3 regions of the Mesorhizobium sp. 1B3 genome follow, and region 2 is predicted to be linked to each of the others. Evidence: predicted binding sites of a transcription regulator. Region 2 holds the regulator's gene; each other region holds the start of a gene.
The links. Region 2 encodes PhoB, which activates phosphate uptake and scavenging genes when phosphate is short. Its sites were predicted from a motif close to TGTCATNNANCTGTCAT; they were not measured.

Region 1 (2,264 bases), on a different contig from region 2:
CGGAAACCTCGCAGCGCAGGTGGATGAAGTGGTCGGCGCGCACGCGGTCCTGCCGCACGCTATCCTCGATGGCGTCGGCGAGCTTGCGCATTTCGTCCGGAGTCATGCCGCCATCCTCGTCGAGGCCGACGCGCAACGCGTCGAAGACGGTGGTGATGCCGGCCGTGGCGACCTGGGCGTCATGGGCAAGCACGGCGGCGATCGGATTCCAGCGCACTTTGGGGCGCGGCGCGTAATGGCCCTCGAGATGGTCGGTGTGGAGTTCGACAAGGCCCGGAATGACGTAATCGCCTTCGACGTCCTCGCCGGCGCGAGACGAACCGCTGGAGACGTCGGCAATGAGGCCGTCGCGGATCAGCACCGATCCGGTGACGACTTCGTCGGCGAGAACGAGGCGGGCGTTGGTGAGTACTGTTTCGGCAGGCATGTCAGGCGGACTTTCTTTCCCGCCGGTTCCCCAGCGGATGATAGGACTGGACGGTGAAGGGCGCTCCGGCCTCGGGCTCCACGAACAGGGCGAGCCCATCGATCGCGACAGGCTTGTCGAGGACAGGCGCGAAGAAGGACTCGATCGCCGCGCGCAGGCGTGGCGCTTCTGCTTCGGCGGCGCGGCCGGAAAGCGTCATGTGAAAACGGAACGCCTCGAAGACGTAAGGATAACCCCATTGGCAGAGATTGCGAAACTCGCCAGGGCTCAGCGCATCCGGGTTGCGCCGTTCGATCTCGGCTTCCGTAAGGGGCGCGCGGAAACGATCGAAGAAAACCACCACATCGTCGACAAGCCGGTGGAGATCGGGAAGCCTTTCATCCGGTACCAGGGCGAAGAAGCCGTCGAGCTGCTTGACCACGAGACGCGGAATGACGACCGGAGCCATGCCGGCCGCGTAAGTTTCCATCGCCTTGCGGAGCGTAGCCTCGCTCTCGCTGTCGGCGAGCCGGAAAGGCGCCTTGAGCGTGGCATGGAAGCCGTAGCGCCGTGCCGCCGCAGTGTGGAAGGCGACCTCAGCCGGCGTGAGATCGCCGACCACCGGAGCCGGCGTAGCGGCGCCGGTAAACGGGTCACGCCCCAGCCAGTTGGCCGCGATCCGTGTCAGCGGATCGGTCTGGGCAGGCGTGAAATAGATAGCATAACGCATGATTTATCCTCGCGAGCCTCGATGCCATAGGTGATTTGCATGACAGAATGACGAAGCCGCGTGAGTTGTCCGTAGCAGAATCCCGAGGGCAAGTCATGGCGGGTACAAGAAGAGGTTGATCGGATTGTGGCCGCCGCCTCAAGCTGCGCCCATCAACCGCTTCCGCAATGCGTTCGATATGCCGTCGAATACAAACACGACGAGCAGGATCAGGAGCACCATGTAGGCCACATTCTCCCAGTCGGAGTTGGTGCGCATGGCCTCCCATAACTTCAGCCCGATGCCGCCTGCACCCACCGCGCCGATGATCGTCGCCGAGCGCGTGTTGGATTCCCAGAAATAGAGCGATTGGCTCAGGAACACCGGCAAGACCTGCGGCAGCACGCCGTAGCGCTGCACCAAGGCCGGATTGGCGCCGACGGAGCGGATACCCTCGCGCTGCTTGTCGTCGATATTCTCCAGCGCTTCCGAATAAAGTTTGCCGAAGGTGCCGGTGTCGGTGAAGAAGATGGCCGAGATGCCGGCGAGCGGCCCTGGCCCGAAGGCGCGAGTAAAGAACAGAGCCCAGATCAGCATGTCGACCGAGCGCAGGAAGTCGAAGAAGCGCTTGGCGAGCTGGTTGGCGATGCGGTTCGGCGTAATGTTGCGGGCGGCGATGAAGGCCAGGGGAAAGGCGAGCAGCGTCGCCAGCACCGTTCCGGCAAACGCCATGACGATTGTCTGCAGCAGTTTCAGCCAGACGTCGCCATGCTGCCACTCGGCATTGTTGAGGATGTTGTCAAAAGCAAGAGCCGCGTTCGACATTTCGGGCCGGATGCGTTCGCTCGAAAAGGCAAGCGTGATCACCTCGCCGAACGACTTGCCCCAGAACGGCGAGTTGGCGTCGAAGATGAAATTCTCCCATCCCCAGAAGCGTCGGCGCACCTTGATCTCGTCGTCCTCGATCTCGGCGCGGCCGGAGAAACCGAAATCGACAATGATCTTCCTGCCCGGTTCCTTTTCCTCGGCCCAGGCGGGAAGCTGGCCGTTCGGCTCGATGCCCTTGCCGGGCGAGACCCGGATTTCCAGCCTTTCTCCACCGCTGGCGACGACGACCTCGCCCGGCGTGAGTTCGATCGTGCCGGCGCC
Region 2 (2,264 bases):
TCACATAATCCAGCCCCTCCTTCTTGGTCTCGGAGGAATCCGGTTGCAGCTCGGCCACCATCACCGGTCCCGAGGCGAAGACGGTGTTGTCGACCGAAGCGCCGGCGATACGCAGGAAGTCGAAGGTCACCGCGCCGTGGGTCTGGTAGATCTGCCCCTTGAAGCCGCGCTCGCGCAGCGCAAGCTGAGGCAGCGCCGCGCCGGTGCCGGAGGCGCCGACGAAGACGGCGTCGGGCTGGGCGGCGACCAGCTTCAGAACCTGACCGGAAACGGACGTATCGGGCCGGGCATAGCGTTCCTCGGCGATGAGGTTCAGCCCATAGTCCTTGCCCATCGCCTTGAACTGGTTGACCCAGAGATCACCGTAGGAATCGGAGAAGCCGATATAGCCGACATTCTTCACCCCATCCTTCTGCATCCTGGCGAAGAGGGTGCGGGCGATGAGATCGGCGGCCTGCGGCAACACGAACGTCCATTTGGCGCCGGCGACATTGGGCGGCACCGGCGAGCAGGCGAGGTGCGGCGTGCCGGTTTCGGTCGCCACGCTGGAGACAGCGATGGATGCCGGAGTGAGCGCCGAGCCGATGATGACGTCGACCTTGTCGTCATTGGCGAAGCGCCTTGCATTGGTGGTCGCGACCGACGGGTCACCCGCGTCATCGAGCACGATGACGTTGAGTTTTTCGCCGTCGATTTCACTGGGCCACAGCTCGACGGAGTTCTTGAGCGGAATGCCGAGCGCCGCTCCCGGTCCGGTCGACGAGACGGTGACGCCGATCGTGACGTCGGCGCTGGCCGCCCCGGCCAGCAAGGGAAGCAAGAAGGTGGCGGCAGCCGCCGCGCGAATGAATCTTTTCATGCCAGTCCTCCCGATTGAGCGGATGGCGGCAGCCGCCCCCGCGCCAATTGTTATATTGTATAAGTATTATTCGGGAGTCAACGAGCCTCGCGAAGCGAGGTCGGATGAGGGGTTTTCGAGCGCCGGACAAGAAGGATCGTCTACGCCTCGTTGATGGCGTAGCCGGCGCCGCGGATGGTGCGGATGACGTCGGGCGCGCGCGGCGTGTTCACTGCCTTGCGCAACCGCCCGACATGGACGTCCACGGTGCGCTCGTCGATGTAGATCGTCTCGCCCCAGACATTGTCGAGAAGCTGGCTGCGCGAGAAGACGCGGCCGGGATGCTGCATCATGAATTCCAGCAGCCGGAACTCGGTCGGGCCGAGCTTGATCTCGCTTTTCTTGCGGTAGACGCGGTGCGACTCGCGGTCGAGCACGATGTCGCCCACCTTGAGCACGGTCGACAGCACTTCGGGCTTGGCCCGGCGCAGCAGCGCCCGCACCCGCGCGATGAATTCAGGCGTCGAGAAGGGCTTGACCAGATAGTCGTCGGCGCCGGTGGAGAGGCCGCGCACGCGGTCGCTTTCCTCGCCGCGCGCCGTCAGCATGATGATCGGCAGCCGCTCGGTCTCCGGCCGCATCCTGAGCCGACGGCAGAGCTCGATGCCGGAGACGGCCGGCACCATCCAATCGAGTACCAGGAGGTCGGGCACGTTTTCCTGAAGGCGAAGCTCGGCTTCGTCGCCGCGCGTGACGACCTCCACCTGATAACCCTCGGCTTCGAGATTGTAGCGCAGGAGAACGCAAAGCGGCTCCTCGTCCTCGACGACCATGATCTTGGGTGCAATCATCCGTCCTTGGCCTCCGTGGGCTAAGCAGGTTTCGAAAAAGTGGCCGACGTTTTTCCGACAGAAACCTGCTTGGAAGGGATTATTCGGCGAGCGCGATCTGCGATGTCTCGTCGAGCTTGGGGCGCTGCACCGGCAATTGCTCACCCGTCATCACATAATAGGCGTTCTCGGCGATATTGGTGACGTGATCGCCGATCCGCTCCAGATTCTTCGCGCAGAAGAGCAGATGCGTGCAGGCCGTGATGTTGCGCGGATCCTCCATCATGTAGGTGAGGAGTTCGCGGAAAATGGCCGTGTACTGGATGTCGATCTTCTCGTCGTCGGCGCGCAGCTTCACCAGCGCCTGCGTGTCGCGCGCCACATAGTGCTCGACCACGGCGTTGACCTGGACGAGCACCAGCGCCGACATCGCCTCGATGGAATGCGACAGCCCGCGCGGCATGACGCTCTGGCCGACCGCACCGACCCGCTTGGCGATGTTCTTGGCGAGATCGCCGACCCGTTCGAGATCGGCAGCCATGCGGATGGCGCCGACCACGGCCCTCAGATCCTGCGCCATGGGCTGGCGCTTGGCG
Region 3 (2,264 bases), on a different contig from region 2:
GACGTCTTCGTCGACGAGCCGACCATCCGCGAGGAGTTCTTCACCGCGCCGAACACCGTTCTCATGCCGCATCAGGGCAGCGCGACTGTGGAGACCCGGGTGACGATGGGCGAGATCGTGCTTGCCAACATCGCCGCCTATTTTGCCGGCGAAAAGCCGCCGACCTCCGTCAACTCACAAATGGACAAGCCATGATCGTTCGCCAGGCCTTCTTCGAAGGCAGCATCCGTTCTGGGCAAGAGACTGCCTTCAAGGCCTATGTCGCGGAAAAGCTGCTGCCCATGTGGCTGCGGTTTCCCGGCATCAGGGAAGTGCGCGTGCTCTACAATGTCGAGCGCGACGAGGGCGCCCCTTCCTACCCGATGGTGCTTTCCACCATGTATGACAGCCGCGAGGCTCTCGCGGCCGCGCTCGAGTCACCGGTTCGCTACGAGAGCCGGGAAGCGACCAAGGGCCTGTTCGACATGTTCGAGGGTCATATCCACCACCACGTCTTCGACCTGGCCGAGGGCTGAGACCGGCCGGGTGTTGCGCCGCGGTCTGCGGCCGGCCGCCAGGGAACGGAATGGATCCTCGTGTCAGCTTCGCTCACTGACGTGAGCTCGCGCCCGAGGATGACGATTTGCATTGAGGCCTGCGCCAATCGCCAGCGTTTGCGATTGGCATCGCGCCAGAAGCTTCGTCATACTCGGGCCCGAGCGAAGCGAGGATGACCCGAGTATCCATGCCGTTCCCTGGCGGCCGGCCGCCCGACGGCAGAGAACAAGGGCCTCTGTTGATCGTTACAAAACTGACATCGAACCGACACCGCAGCTTCATGGAGCTGCTTTAGCGGGTTCCCGTGGATAGGCCGAAGAGCCGCCGGACAGGGAAGCCGCAATGCTGGAAATCCGCAACGTGACACGCCGCTTCGGCGCGAAGACCGCCGTCGGGGGAGTGGCATTCGATATACCTCAGGGCCAGATGGTCGGAATCATCGGCCGTTCGGGCGCGGGCAAGTCGACGCTTCTGCGCATGATCAACCGCCTGATCGACCCCAGCCAGGGCTCGATCCTGTTCGAGGGGACGGATGTGTCGAAGCTGGCTGGGTCGGCGCTGCGCCGCTGGCAGCGCGACTGCGCCATGATCTTCCAGCAGTTCAATCTCGTTCCCCGCCTCGACGTCCTGACCAATGTTCTCCTCGGCCGGCTCAATCATCGGTCGACCGTGCTCAATCTCCTCAATGTTTTCTCCCGCGATGAGCGCGCCATGGCGATTTCGGCCCTGGAGCGCCTCGACATCGCCGGCACCGCGCTGCAGCGGGCCGGCACATTGTCCGGCGGCCAGCAGCAGCGCGTGGCGATCGCGCGGGCGCTGATGCAGCAGCCCAGGATGATCCTCGCCGACGAACCGATTGCTTCGCTCGACCCGCTGAACGCCAAGGTCGTGATGGACGCGTTGCGCGACATCAACCGGCGCGAGGGCATCACCGTCATCACGAATCTGCACACGCTCGACACGGCGCGTACCTATTGCAGCCGCATCATAGGCATGGCCGCCGGCGAGGTCGTTTTTGACGGCGGGCCCGGAGATCTGGACCGCGAGGCCGTGCGCCGCGTCTACGGCGCCGACGGCGACGGAAACGAAATCTCCGAGGCGATCACCTCGACCAGCATTCATGACGGCAGGCTCCGCCGCTTCGGCACCGCCGGCGCGCTCGAACCGGCCCTCGCCGGCCTCTGACGGCATCCAGACCTCACGAACGCTTCGGGCCAGCATTGCCCGAGCCCAAACAGGAGAAATATCTCATGCTCAGGAAGATCCTATTCGGCGCCGTTTCGCTCGCCGCCATCGCCATCGGTGCGGCCCAGGCGGAAGATCTCAAGGAATTCCGCATCGGCATCATCGGCGGCGAGAACGAGGCCGACCGGTTGCGCAATTTCCAGTGCCTGGTCGACCAGTTGCCTTCGGTCCTGGGCGTCGAGAAGGTGTCGCTCTTCCCCGCCGCCGACTATGATGGCACCATCCAGGGCCTGCTCGGCGGCACGCTCGACTATGCCGAACTCGGCGCTTCCGGCTATGCCAAGATCTATCTGGAGGATGAGGACGCGGTCGAGCCGATCCTGACCACCGTCCAGACCGACGGCGCGACCGGCTATTATTCGATCATGGTCGCCCGCAAGGATTCCGGCATCACGTCGCTCGCCGACCTGAAGGGCAAGAAGCTCGGCTTCGCGGATCCGGACTCGACCTCGGGCTATCTCATCCCCGTCACGTCGCTGCCG

Region 1: ACCO56_RS18900 (DUF1045 domain-containing protein) is a predicted target of PhoB. The motif match lies at 1,176-1,192, and genes of this name have one in related genera.
Region 3: phnC (phosphonate ABC transporter ATP-binding protein) is a predicted target of PhoB. The motif match lies at 792-808, and genes of this name have one in related genera.

The regions. Positions count from the first base shown of each region.
Region 1 is NZ_JBJHDO010000006.1:340,899-343,162, forward strand. Features, by position in the region: gene ACCO56_RS18895 (alpha-D-ribose 1-methylphosphonate 5-triphosphate diphosphatase) at 1-427, opposite strand, end outside; gene ACCO56_RS18900 (DUF1045 domain-containing protein) at 429-1,136, opposite strand; gene phnE (phosphonate ABC transporter, permease protein PhnE) at 1,275-2,264, opposite strand, start outside.
Region 2 is NZ_JBJHDO010000024.1:32,517-34,780, reverse strand. Features, by position in the region: gene ACCO56_RS32560 (ABC transporter substrate-binding protein) at 1-859, opposite strand, end outside; gene phoB (phosphate regulon transcriptional regulator PhoB) at 1,000-1,689, opposite strand; gene phoU (phosphate signaling complex protein PhoU) at 1,769-2,264, opposite strand, start outside.
Region 3 is NZ_JBJHDO010000006.1:344,986-347,249, reverse strand. Features, by position in the region: gene ACCO56_RS18930 (2-hydroxyacid dehydrogenase) at 1-195, shown strand, start outside; gene ACCO56_RS18925 (hypothetical protein) at 192-515, shown strand; gene phnC (phosphonate ABC transporter ATP-binding protein) at 880-1,722, shown strand; gene phnD (phosphonate ABC transporter substrate-binding protein) at 1,788-2,264, shown strand, end outside.